DNA from 3 places in the Nitratireductor lacus genome. Region 3 is predicted to be linked to each of the others. Evidence: predicted binding sites of a transcription regulator. Region 3 holds the regulator's gene; each other region holds the start of a gene.
The links. The regulator PhoB, encoded in region 3, activates phosphate uptake and scavenging genes when phosphate is short. The targets are predictions, from matches to a motif close to TGTCATNNANCTGTCAT.

Region 1 (4,288 bases), on a different contig from region 3:
CCAATCTGGTTGGCATGGGCGTCATCCCATTCGTCTTTGCCGACGAAGGAACGAGCTGGGCAAAGCTCGGCCTGAAGGGCGATGAGACCGTCACCATCGACGGGCTCGAGACCATCAAGCCGCGCGCAACCGTGAACGCGAAAATCACCTTTGCCGACGGTTCGGTAAAGGAGGTCCCGCTTCTCTGCCGCATCGATACGCTGGATGAGCTTGAATACTTCAAGAACGGCGGCATCCTGCAATACGTCCTGCGCGACCTGGCCGCCTGACCAGGCTACAGGATCGCTTCAGTCAGACCGCCGGCGGAAACGCCGGCGGTCTTTTTGTTTCTGCCATTGGAAGCCGCGCCGTAGGCCCGTCTCACCTGAACGTGACTTCTTGTTGAGGCGTGGTCGCTCCTATAGTTCTGAAACAAAGCAATGATCGCTTCACATCCCAAACGGAGAGCGCATGTTTCGGCTCTGGATACCCGGCCATTTTCTGGCTGCGGCTTTAGGCTTATTGGCCTTCACTGGCCCCGGCAGTGCTGAAAGCACCAGCCGCCCGGTCGACCCGATCGGTGTTGTGGAGCTCTTCACGAGCCAGGGCTGCAATTCATGTCCACCCGCAGACGCTGTGCTGGGTGAACTCGCCGCAAGGGACGATGTTGTCGCCCTCGCTTACCACGTCGATTACTGGGACTATCTGGGCTGGCGTGATGCGCTCGCAAGCCCGGCTAACTCCGAACGGCAGAGAAGATATGCCGGTGCACTTCAAAGGGCATCCGTCTACACACCACAGGCCATCGTCAACGGCCGGCGCGACATGAATGGCGCGGACCGGGGCAAGGTCACTTCAACGCTTGAAGCCCTCGCAGGAACCGTGGACGGACTTCAGGTGGATATTTCCCTCAAGGACATGGGCGACACCATCGTCGTCAATGTCGGCTCAATACCCGAGAACCTGAAGGGCGAGCCCATCAATGCGCATCTGGTCTTTGTCGATTACACGCCGCAAAGCACAGTGGATATCCGCGCCGGCGAAAACCGCGGGCGGTCGATACAATATCGCAATGCTGTCAACCGCATCCAGACGATCGGCATGTGGGACGGCGCGGCCAAGAGCTTCGAAATGCCCAAGGCCGAACTGGTGCAGAAGGGCAATGGCTGCGCACTCCTGCTCCAGCGCGTCGACAAAGACGGTCGACCGGGAGCGATATTGGGCGCATTTGCCATGAACCCCGGGGATGGGGGCCTATGAATATGGCCGCCGCGCGGCCTGGTCCCAAAAGAAAAACCGGCGCTGACTCATTCAGCACCGGTTTTGATCTCTTGGGACCGTTGCCCGCTCGGACATCCGAGAGTTGGTTCGATCCGGGCATGACCCCGAGGGCGGGGGGGCTTGGGGTTTTCGGGATCCGTGTCCGGACCGAACCGTCTCAGGCAACGGGCGGATCGTTGCGGCACAATGGGGCGTGAGCTTGAACAAAATGCGGCAAGAAAAAGGCAAGTCATCACCAATTCCGACAAACGGTCCTGATTTGTGACTACCGGCTAACAATTGAGGCTTGCAGACCAAGAATAGCCGTGCCGGCAAAAGATGTGGGTAACTCTAACCACTCTGATGAACCATGCCATCAAGAAGGATGAGGCGCGCTTTTTCGCATCTCAGGCCCGACCAGATGCAGCCTGGGGAATGCGGGCTTGCAATTCCGCCTATGGCGGGCGAACCTTCCCATGTCACCAAATCGTCATGAGGTACAGCCAATGACCGATTACGGCAGCGCGGGGGAGGATAGGGACGGCTCCGGGATACTGATTCCGCTGCACGAGGCACGCAGGGCACGTTCCGATCTCCCCGTAACCTTCGAGCGGCGCGAACTGGATCAGATTCTGCGCATCTACGGCCGCATGGTCGCGGCAGGCGAGTGGCGTGACTACGCCATCGATCATCTCCGGGACCGGGCGGTGTTCTCCGTCTTCCGGCGAACCAGCGAAGTCCCGCTGTTTCAGATCGTCAAGGATCCCAAGCTGACCCGGAAGCAGGGTGCCTACAGCGTTATCGCCGCCACAGGCGCAATCCTGAAACGTGGACACGAACTGGCACGCGTCCTGGCCGTGTTCGACAAGAAGCTGAAACTCGTCACCTAATGCATGTCGCTTTCAAATGAATTCATTTGAAAGTGTTACAGCGTCCCTTGCGCGTCTTATAAGACGCGCGGCGCTGTCGGGTCGGGACCGAAAGATGGTTTAGATCGTCCTCAACGAACCGACTCGCCCCGAAACAGCCGCTCGGGGATGGAATCGGGATCGGGCAGCGCACTGTCGCCCCCATTCAGCGCGAGCTGCATAAACACCGTGTCGAGCCAGCGCCCGTGCTTGAAGCCGCTGCCGCGAAGAATGCCCGCATCGCGGAAACCTGCGGCCCGATGCAGTTTTACCGAGGCGCTTTCCTCCGAGCCGTCGCCGATAACGGCGACGATCTGGCGAAATCCGCACCGTTCGCACGCTTTAACCAGCGCCTGAAGCAAAAGCCGCCCGACGCCGCGACCCTGCGCTTCCGGCGCCAGATAAACCGAATCCTCGACCATGAAGCGATAGGCCCGTCTCGGGCGAAACGGTCCCGCATAGGCGTAACCGAGAATTTCGTCTTCATTCTCCGCAACGATATAGGGGTAGCCATTGCGAACGAGCGCCTCCATGCGCTCGCGCATCTCGGCCTCGCCCGGCGGTTCAAGCTCATAGCTTGCCGTGCCCCCGGCAACGGCGTGGGCGTAGATGCGGGTGATGGCAGGGAGATCAGCCGGGGTTGCGGGGCGGATGGTGGGTTTCATGGAAACTCGGTGGTCGCTCTCGAATGAAGCAAAAGAAAGGGCGGCCCGAAAGCCGCCCTCTCCATAGCACTGTTTCTGGTTCCGCGCCCGCTACTCGCGATTTCCGAGGAACTGCAGCAGGAACATGAACAGGTTGATGAAGTCGAGATAGAGACGCAGCGCGCCCATGATCGCCTTGCGGCCGGACACGGTGGCATCGTCGCCCTCGTAATACATCTCCTTGATCTGCTGGGTGTCGTAGGCCGTCAGGCCGGCGAACACCAGCACGCCGATCACCGAAATGGCGAACTGCAGCGCCGATGAGCCGAGGAAAATGTTCACGATCGAGGCAATGATGATGCCGATCAGACCCATGAACAGGAACGACCCCATGCCCGAAAGGTCACGCTTGGTCGTGTAGCCCCAGAGCGACAGCGCGCCGAACGAAGCGGCGGTGATGAAGAACGTACGGACGATGCTTTCACCCGTGAAAACGAGGAAGACCGTCGACAGGGACAGACCCACCAGGGCTGAATAGACCCAGAAGGTTGTCTGTGCCGCTCCGACGCTCATGTTCTGAATGCGGAAGCTCAGGAAGAACACCAGCGCAAGCGGTGCGAGAATCACAACCCAGCGGAAGGCGCTGGCATAGATGAGCTGGCCGAAAGCCGTGAGCTGGCCGTCGGCGATGGCAAGGTTGAACGCGCCAAAGGCTGCAAGGCCGGTGATCGCCAGGCCGAGCGCCATAAGGTTGTAGACGCGGATCATATAGGCGCGCAGGCCCTCGTCGATGGCCGCGTCCGCGCGCACGCCGGGCGTTGCGCGGGCCTGATAGTTACGAAGGTCAGCCATAATTACCCCTTTCTGGCTTTAATCCCGTCCGGTGACGGCCGTGAGACCGTGCGCCGCTGGCGGGATACCAGCATGCGTAGATCAAATATGATGTCAGTTTGTGTTCAGGACAAGACCTCCCCACGCCGGAAATGCGCCTGCGGCAACAGTTCGCGGGCGAAACGGCACCTCTCCGCGCGAAGGGTTAACGGTTTTTCACGCTCACAGATTGCGCAGAACCGGCGCCGCCTTGTGTCCGAGAACCCGCCACGTGCCGATCAGGCCGAAGCCAACCGTCATCACCAGCGCCACCACAACGGTGGTGAACGCCACCTCCGGCAGGAAGCTTGAGGGCAGGCCCATCACCTGCGTCACCACAAACCAGGCTGCAATCCCGCCCGCAAGCAGCGCGAACACCGCCGTGGCGAGACCGATCAGCAGATATTCGAGCGAAAAGGCGGCAATCAGCGTGCGCCGTGTCGCGCCCAGCGTCTTCAGGACCACGGCATCGTGCACCCGCGCCCGGTTGCCGGCTGCCAGTGCACCGGAAAGCACGAGAACCGAGGCAATCAGCGCAACGGCGGCTGCCGCACGGATTGCGGTGGCCAATTGCTCGACAAGCCGGTTCACCACATCGAGTGCATCCTTCACACGCACGGTGGTCAC
Region 2 (4,288 bases), on a different contig from region 3:
CCCTCGACGCTCGAGGCGAATTCCGCGCCCTTGGGGCCTGTCTCGAACAGAACCGATGTGTCGGCCAGAGGCTTGAAGGTCCAGTTGGCGTCTGCGGACGGGTTGATGGTTCCCTGCTCCACGATATAGCGCACGATCACATCGCGATTCGTATCCGGTGCAGCAAAGATCACCTTGTCCGGCCCTATCCCCGGAAAATTGCCTCCGCCCCCACCACGGTAATTGTTCGTAGCGACGATGAATTTCTGAGCCGGGTCGACCGCCGCGCCATTGAATTGCAGGTCCACGATGCGGTTCGAATCCGCGTTCAAAAGCTCGCCCTTGGGCGAATATTTCGGTGGTTGCGACAGGTCGATCCGGTAGGTCACGCCGTCGATCACGTCGAAATTGTAGGACGGGAACGAGGGGTCGAGCAACGGTTGGTCCGACTTGCCGGGTTCCACCAGATTGAAAATGCCAGCCGACATCTCGAGCCATTCCTTCACATCCGCACCCGTCACCAGAACGGCCTGCACCGTGTTGGGATAAAGATAGAGATCGGCGACGTTCTTGATCGCCACATCGCCCGCTGGCACGTCCGTGTAATAGTCCGGACCGCCGCGCCCGCCGGCCTTGAAGGGGGCAGCCGCCGAAAGCACGGGCAGATCCCGGTATTCGCCATCCTTCAGCATGTCGGTGATGTACCAGGTCTGTGCCTGGCTCACGATCTGCACGGATGGGTCGTCGGCCACCAGCGCGAAATACGAATGCAGCGGCGCGGATGTCTTGCCCACCGCGGTGCGCACATATTTCAGCGTAGCCTCGTGGTCTTCACGCACCGCTTCCTCGACCTCCGCCTTGCTTTCGACCAGCGGCTCGGTCTGGCGTTCCACACGTTTGAAAATCGGGCGCGCCTCGGACGTCGCGTTCACAACCACCCAGCTCTGCCCGTCCCTTTCCAGAAGCAGGTCGATCAGGCCCAGATGCGATCCCCAGAAGCCACCCATGACGGCAGGTTTGCCGGCGATCGTGCCCCTGGCGTTGTCGACACCTTCAAGCCCTTCAAACTTCGGACCGGGAAAATCGAGATGGCTGTGCCCGGTCACGATGGCGTCGATACCGTCGACACCGGCAAGCAGCAGCGAAGCGTTCTCGAGATTTTCCTCATACTGCGCCGGGCCAATGCCCGAATGCGACAGCGCCACCACGATGTCGGCACCCTCCTCGCGCATCTGCGGAACCCAGGCCTCCGCCGCCCGAACGATGTCGCGCGTCATCGCCTTGCCGGTCAGATGCTTTGAATCCCAGTTCATGATCTGCGGCGGCACGAAGCCGATCAGGCCGACACGGATGGAATGTTCCGTCCCGCTGCCGTCCTTCACCATCCGGTCAAGGATCACGTAGGGTTTCAGGAACAAGTCATCGTCGCGGCCGCTGGCGGCAAGCTGCCCCTTGGTCAGGTTGGCGCAGACAAACGGAAAATTCGCGCCTGCAAGCACCTTGAACATGAAATCGAGCCCGTAATTGAACTCGTGATTGCCAAGCGCCGAGCAATCATAGCCGAGCGTGTTCATCCCCTTGATCACCGGGTGAATGTCGCCGTCGCGCATGCCGCGCTCATAGGCGATGTAGTCGCCCATCGGATTGCCCTGGAGAAAGTCGCCATTGTCGACGAGGATCGAGTTCGTTGCCTCTGCGCGGATTGCGTCGATGATCGACGCCGTGCGGGCGAGCCCCATCGTGTCATTGGGCTTGTCGGCGTAATAATCGTAGGGAAAGACATGCACATGCAGGTCGGTGGTTTCCATGATGCGCAAATGCGCCTGGTTCACCGAAGCCTTGGCGGAAAAAGGGTGCATCAGCACCAGAGAACCTGCAGCAGCCGAGCCTGCTAAAAACGAACGGCGGGACATGGAGGCGTATGCGGACATCATGATCGTCTCTCCTGGGCCTTTGAAAAGGAACCGGCGAAGGAGCATGATTGCGCCGTCGCGCCGAGACTTCCAGCAAAATCTCGTGACGCACGCATGACAGTCAACCGGCCCGTTGTGAGCGAACCCTGTCGCATGCAGAACAGCGCCCGGACAGCAAATGCAGCAGCATCGGATCCGGCTACAGCGAATGCGGAGGAGACGCGAGGATGAGCGACACACCGGGCGACAGAACCAGGTCTCATGCCTCGCCACCCTGTTTCATGCATGAACTGGACGGTGGCGCCGGCGTTTCAGGCGCGGAAATCTGGCCGGAGGTGCGCCGCTGGCGCAAGGCCACGCGCGACCGCCTGATCGCCGAGCGCCTCGCCGTTCCCGCCGCCGAACGCACCCGCCTTGCCGGCATGATCGCGCAGAAGCTTGACGCTCTGATCGGCGATCCATCGGGCCACGTGGTCGGCCTCTACTGGCCGTTCCGGGGCGAGCCGGACCTGCGCCCATGGCTTGCCACTCTCCATGATCGCGGTGCCATGGCGGCCCTGCCGGTCGTCATCCAGAAAGCCGCACCCCTCGTCTTTCGCCCCTATCGTCCCGGAGACACACTCGAACGTGGTGTCTGGAACATCCCCGTTCCGGCAACCGACAAAGAGATCATTCCCGATATCGTCGTCTCGCCGCTGGTCGGTTTCGATAAAGGCAACTACAGGCTGGGCTATGGTGGTGGATTTTATGACCGCACGATTGCCGCCCTGCCGAGAAAGCCGCTGCTCGTCGGCATCGGATACGCCTTCTCACAACTCCCGACGATCTATCCCCAGCCGCACGACATTCCGATGGATCGCATCGTCACCGCCGGCTGATGCCCACCGGCCTCACGCCATCTGCGGTTTCAGCCCCACGCCTGTCCGGTCGACCACCTCGCGCAATGCAAAAGCCGAATTGATCTTGATCACGTGGGGCATGCCCGTCAGCCACTCCTTGTGGACACGCTCATAGTCCTGCAGGTCGCGCGCAGCGATCCGCAGAATATAGTCATATTCACCCGACATCAGATGGCAGGACACCACATTCGGACAACGCTGCACGGCTGCTTCGAACTCGCTGAGCGTCCGCTCGAACTGTCCCGACAGCGAAATATGCACAATCACCGTAACGCCATGTCCAAGGGCTGCGTTCGAGAGCCGGGCGTGGTATCCCTTGACAACACCGCTTTTCTCCAGATTGTCGAGACGGCGGGAGCAGGCCGACTGGGACAGCCCCACCTTCTCCGCAAGCGCCGAATTGGAGATCCGCCCATCCTTCTGGAGCACTTCCAGGATAGCGATATCAATCCTATCAAGGGCCATTAATCGAATTTCCTCCCATGGATTTTCTATTTTGCGCAAAAAATAGCGAAAAACATCATCGAGCGCAAACATCTTCGCAAAGACGTTCGGCCAGTTTTGTGGTCTCATTCATTGAGCCAGAAAATTCGCAAAACGCTCGGAGGAGACACGGATGCGCGTCGGCTGCCCGAAGGAAATCAAGAATCATGAATATCGCGTCGGCCTGACACCCGGCTCCGTGCGCGAATATGTGGCACACGGGCACGATGTGCTCGTGGAAGCCGGCGCCGGTGCCGGCATCGGTGCCGACGACAATGCCTACCGTGCAGCCGGCGCCACCATCGCCAGGTCGGCCGAAGAGGTTTTCGCCAGGTCGGACATGATCGTTAAGGTCAAGGAGCCGCAACCCTCGGAATGGGTGCAGCTGCGCGAAGACCAGATTCTTTATACTTATCTCCACCTGGCGCCCGATCCGGATCAGACACGCGGCCTGGTCGATTCCGGCGTCACTGCCATCGCCTACGAGACGGTCACCGACGCGCGCGGCGGGCTTCCGCTTCTCGCTCCCATGTCTGAAGTCGCGGGCCGCCTTGCCATCCAGGCCGGCGCCACCGCGCTTCAGAAAGCCAATGGCGGACGGGGCGTTCTGCTTGGCGGCGTGCCCGGCGTTCTGCCCGGCAAGGTTGCCATCATCGGCGGCGGCGTGGTCGGCCTCAATGCGGCCAAGATGGCGGTCGGCCTCGGTGCCGATGTCACGATCATCGACCGCTCCATCCCCCGCCTGCGCGAGCTGGATGACATCTTTAACGGCCGCGTCCACACACGCTACTCCACCGTCGAGGCGCTTGAGGAAGAGTGCTTCTCTTCCGATGTCATCGTCGGTGCCGTGCTCATTCCGGGCGCTGCAGCGCCCAAGCTGGTCACCCGCGAGATGCTTTCGGGCATGAAGAAGGGTGCCGTGCTGGTCGACGTCGCCATCGATCAGGGTGGCTGCTTCGAAACCTCGCATGCCACCACGCATTCGGACCCCACATACGAGGTCGACGGCATCAT
Region 3 (4,288 bases):
GAAAGCGAAACCGCGAACGCGCGCAGACTGGGCACGGCAGCCAGAAGATCGTCACGAAAGCCCGGATACACACTCATAGATATCAATCCTCGTTTCCGGCGGTACCAGCACTGCTCTTCTGCTCGAGCTGATTGAGCAGGTCGCTGAACCGATCCGGAATGTCTTCCGCAATCAAATCGTCGTAATATTGCCTGAGCTTGCGCCCGATCTCGGAGTTTGCGCCGAGAGGATCATCGTCCTTGCCACGCCTATCCAGGCCGCTTCGGGTGTTGGGTTTGCCGTAATTCATGCCCTGTCTTCATCCATGAGGTCTTGTCTCCCACTGGCCCGGACATATGCGATTGCCCCGCGCCATCACTGTCTCGTGTCTTGCCAAACGCCGCCGTTCGGAAATCGTTCCGTCCCCGCGGAACATTTTCGCGGAACGGGCGTTTCACACATCATAAATGTACATTGTTCCCATTGCCACGTTACGAGGGAGACCTGAAATCCATGACCCTGTCAGCGCGTATCGCTCCGCACCTTCCCTATCTGCGGCGCTTTTCAAGAGCGGTATCCGGTTCTCAATCGAGCGGTGACGCCCTGGTGGCCGCGGTGCTTGAAGCGCTTATTGCCGACACGAGCATCTTTCCCGAAGCGTCGACCGACAGGATCGCGCTCTTCAGGCTGTTCACATCGCTGTTCGAAACGCTTGATGTGCCAGTGCCCGACACCGCCCCTGCCTCTGCCTGGGAACAGCGCGCCTCGAGCAATCTGTCATCCCTCGCGCCACGTCCACGCCAGGCTTTCCTTCTGGTGGCGGTCGAGAACTTTCGGCCGGAGGAGGCAGCGGAGATTCTTGAGACCGATCTCAACGGTATCAACGCAATGCTGCACGAGGCCAGCGAGGAGATCTCCCGCCAGGTGGCAACCGATATCCTGATCATCGAGGATGAGCCTCTGATTGCCATGGATATCGAGGAGATGGTCGAAAGCCTCGGTCATCGGGTTGTCGGCAACGCCCGCACGCACAAGCAGGCCGTAGAGATGTTCGCGAAGACACAGCCGAAAATGGTGCTTGCCGACATCCAGCTTGCGGATGGAAGCTCGGGCCTCGATGCCGTGAACGAAATTCTCGAAGCGGCGACCGTTCCCGTCATCTTCATCACGGCTTTCCCGGAGAGATTGCTGACCGGTGAACGCCCGGAGCCGACTTTCCTGGTCACCAAGCCGTTCAGTCCCGAAATGGTCAAGGCGCTGATCAGCCAGGCGCTGTTCTTCGATCACCAGGCACGCGCCGCTGCCTGATTGAGTGCTGGCTTCGCCGCTTCCGAAGGGCCGCCCCTCCACGGCGGCCTTTTATTTTGCCGGTTTTCTTTCGACCGGGAACCAATCTCCCTGCGCAGACGTTTAACAGCCATAACTAAACGGAGAGACAGCATGCTTTACTGGGCACTCATATTTCTGGTCGTCGCGCTCATCGCCGGCGCCCTCGGCTTCGGTGGGATTGCAGGCGCGTCCGCAGGGATCGCGCAGATCCTGTTCTATATTTTCCTCGCTCTTCTTGCCATTTCCCTGATCATGGGGCTGCTGAGGAGACGCGGTTAAACAAAGGGACAATGACGTAAACGAATGCGGCACCCGGCGAGGCGGACCATCCATGGCTTCCGCTTCGGGGAGACAGTGAAAGGAGAACGCCATGGAACACATCGCTGCGCTTCTTCTGATTGTCGGCTGCTCCGGCAACATGGCCGAATGCCGCGAACTTCCCGCCCCCACGCCTGTCTATGAGACATTCGAGGAGTGCGAGGCGGAAAGGCCCGTCTCGATGCGTGAGCTCGAAAACGAGGCTCCGCGTGTTATGGCGACATGTGTCTATGTTGATCCGGCGCTCGTCTATGACGACGCGGTTCTGGAATGGGACGTTACGGACGACGGCAAGCTGACGGCCACCCTTGAGCCGGTGACGAGCTTTGCGGTTGCCCGGAACGAACATGGCAGGCCCGCAAGCACGCTCATGAAGTGATCGAACCGACTGCAACGACATGCAAAAACCCCGGCAATTGCGCCGGGGTTTTTGTGTCGGTCTGTCTCAGGCTTCACGGATCGCGTAGCCGGCGCCGCGAATGGTGCGGATCACGTCGGGAAGCCGGCCCTGATTCACAGCCTTGCGCAACCGGCCCACATGGACGTCAACCGTGCGCTCGTCGATATAGATCGTTTCACCCCAGACATTGTCGAGCAACTGGCTGCGCGAGAAAACGCGGCCCGGGTGCTGCATCATGAATTCCAGAAGACGGAACTCTGTCGGCCCGAGACGGATTTCATTCTTGCGCCGGTAGACGCGGTGCGATTCCCGGTCGAGCACGATGTCGCCGACGGAGAGAACCGTTGACAGCACTTCCGGCTTGGCCCGGCGCAGGAGCGCGCGGACACGCGCCACGAACTCCGGCGTCGAAAAGGGCTTCACGAGATAATCGTCGGCCCCGGTGGAAAGACCACGAACGCGGTCGCTTTCCTCACCGCGCGCGGTGAGCATGATGATCGGCAGGCGCTCGGTTTCCGGGCGCATGCGAAGCCGGCGACACAGTTCGATGCCCGACACAGCCGGGACCATCCAGTCCAGAACGAGCAGATCCGGGACATTTTCCTGCAGGCGCACCTCGGCTTCATCGCCGCGCGATATCATCTCTACCTGATAACCCTCGGCCTCCAGATTGTATTTCAGCAGGACGCAGAGCGGTTCGTCGTCTTCAACGACCATGACCTTGGGGGCAATCATGGAAGGCATTCTCCTAGGGCATTGCTACGGCCGTCTACGCATCCGCATCGACCGTCATCTGTGTTTCATCGAGCTTCGGCCGCTGGACCGGAAGCTGTTCCCCCGTCACCACATAATAGGCATTTTCGGCGATATTCGTCACGTGATCGCCGATGCGTTCGAGATTCTTGGCGCAGAACAGAAGATGCGTGCACGACGTGATATTGCGCGGATCCTCCATCATGTAGGTCAGCAGTTCGCGAAACACCGACGTATACTGGATGTCGATCTTCTCATCCTCGTCGCGCAACCGGATCAGCGCTTCGGCATCGCGCTTCACATAGTGCTCGACCACCGCATTGACCTGATGCAGCACCAGACCTGCCATCGCATCGATGGAATGGGCGAGCGTGCGCGGCGTGGCGCTCTGCCCGACCGCGCTCACGCGCTTGGCGATGTTCTTGGCGAGATCGCCGATGCGCTCCAGATCGGCTGCCATGCGAATGGCACCCACAACGCTGCGCAGGTCCTGCGCCATCGGCTGGCGCTTGGCGATCAGCGTAATCGCACGCTCGTCGAGATCGCGCTGCTTGGCATCCATGATCGTGTCGTCGGAGATGACACGCTGCGCGAGCGCAGTGTCGGAGTTGAGCAGGGCATTGGTTGAGGCGCGGGTCATCGCACCGGAGAGATCGCCCATATCGCGGATGAGGCGGTCGATCTCACCGAGTTCCTCATCGAAGGAGCTGACTGTGTGCTCGCCCATGATCTGGTTCCTTATCTGTGCGTCAACCGAAGCGGCCGGTGATGTAATCCTGGGTGCGCTTGTCATCCGGGTTGGTGAACATCTTGTCCGTCGGACCTTCCTCGACAAGGTTGCCCAGATGGAACATGGCCGTGCGCTGCGACACGCGCGCCGCCTGCTGCATGGAGTGCGTGACGATGACGATGGTGTAGTTCTCGCGCAGCTCGTCGATCAGCTCCTCCACCTTGGCGGTGGCGATGGGGTCGAGCGCCGAGCACGGTTCGTCCATGAGGATCACCTCGGGCGAAACCGCGATGGCGCGCGCAATGCATAAACGCTGCTGCTGGCCGCCGGAGAGACCCGTTCCAGGCTCATGCAAACGGTCCTTCACCTCGTTGAAGAGACCGGCCTTTTGCAGGCTGGACTCGACGATCTCGTCGAACTCCGCCTTCTTCGATGCCAGACCGTGAATGCGCGGTCCGTAGGCGATGTTCTCATAGATCGACTTGGGGAACGGGTTGGGCTTCTGGAACACCATGCCGACGCGGGCACGCAGTTCCACCACGTCGATCCTGGGATCGTAGATGTCCTGCTCGTCGAGCGTGATCCTGCCTTCGATGCGGCAGATATCGATCGTGTCGTTCATGCGGTTGAGACAGCGCAGGAACGTGGACTTGCCGCAGCCCGAAGGGCCGATCAGCGCCGTGACCTGGTTCTCCAGGACATCCAGGTTCACATCGAAAAGCGCCTGCTTCTCGCCGTAGAAGACACGCACATTCTCGCCGCGCATCTTGAGGGGCCTT

Region 1: a site for PhoB is predicted at 1,717-1,733, ahead of AC07E3_RS07595 (DUF2794 domain-containing protein). Genes of this name have one in related genera too.
Region 2: a site for PhoB is predicted at 1,996-2,012, ahead of AC07E3_RS04350 (bifunctional 2',3'-cyclic-nucleotide 2'-phosphodiesterase/3'-nucleotidase). Genes of this name have one in related genera too.

The regions. Positions count from the first base shown of each region.
Region 1 covers NZ_JBWKMB010000007.1:55,160-59,447, reverse strand. Annotated here, with positions in the region: gene acnA (aconitate hydratase AcnA) at 1-269, shown strand, start outside; gene AC07E3_RS07600 (DUF1223 domain-containing protein) at 451-1,239, shown strand; gene AC07E3_RS07595 (DUF2794 domain-containing protein) at 1,746-2,129, shown strand; gene AC07E3_RS07590 (N-acetyltransferase family protein) at 2,240-2,812, opposite strand; gene AC07E3_RS07585 (Bax inhibitor-1/YccA family protein) at 2,903-3,643, opposite strand; gene AC07E3_RS07580 (ABC transporter permease) at 3,845-4,288, opposite strand, start outside.
Region 2 covers NZ_JBWKMB010000004.1:4,699-8,986, forward strand. Annotated here, with positions in the region: gene AC07E3_RS04350 (bifunctional 2',3'-cyclic-nucleotide 2'-phosphodiesterase/3'-nucleotidase) at 1-1,910, opposite strand, end outside; gene AC07E3_RS04355 (5-formyltetrahydrofolate cyclo-ligase) at 2,120-2,770, shown strand; gene AC07E3_RS04360 (Lrp/AsnC family transcriptional regulator) at 2,783-3,256, opposite strand; gene ald (alanine dehydrogenase) at 3,408-4,288, shown strand, end outside.
Region 3 covers NZ_JBWKMB010000003.1:172,397-176,684, reverse strand. Annotated here, with positions in the region: gene AC07E3_RS03915 (sigma-70 family RNA polymerase sigma factor) at 1-77, opposite strand, end outside; gene AC07E3_RS03910 (NepR family anti-sigma factor) at 83-289, opposite strand; gene AC07E3_RS03905 (response regulator) at 493-1,287, shown strand; gene AC07E3_RS03900 (DUF1328 domain-containing protein) at 1,420-1,587, shown strand; gene AC07E3_RS03895 (hypothetical protein) at 1,679-2,005, shown strand; gene phoB (phosphate regulon transcriptional regulator PhoB) at 2,072-2,758, opposite strand; gene phoU (phosphate signaling complex protein PhoU) at 2,796-3,506, opposite strand; gene pstB (phosphate ABC transporter ATP-binding protein PstB) at 3,529-4,288, opposite strand, start outside.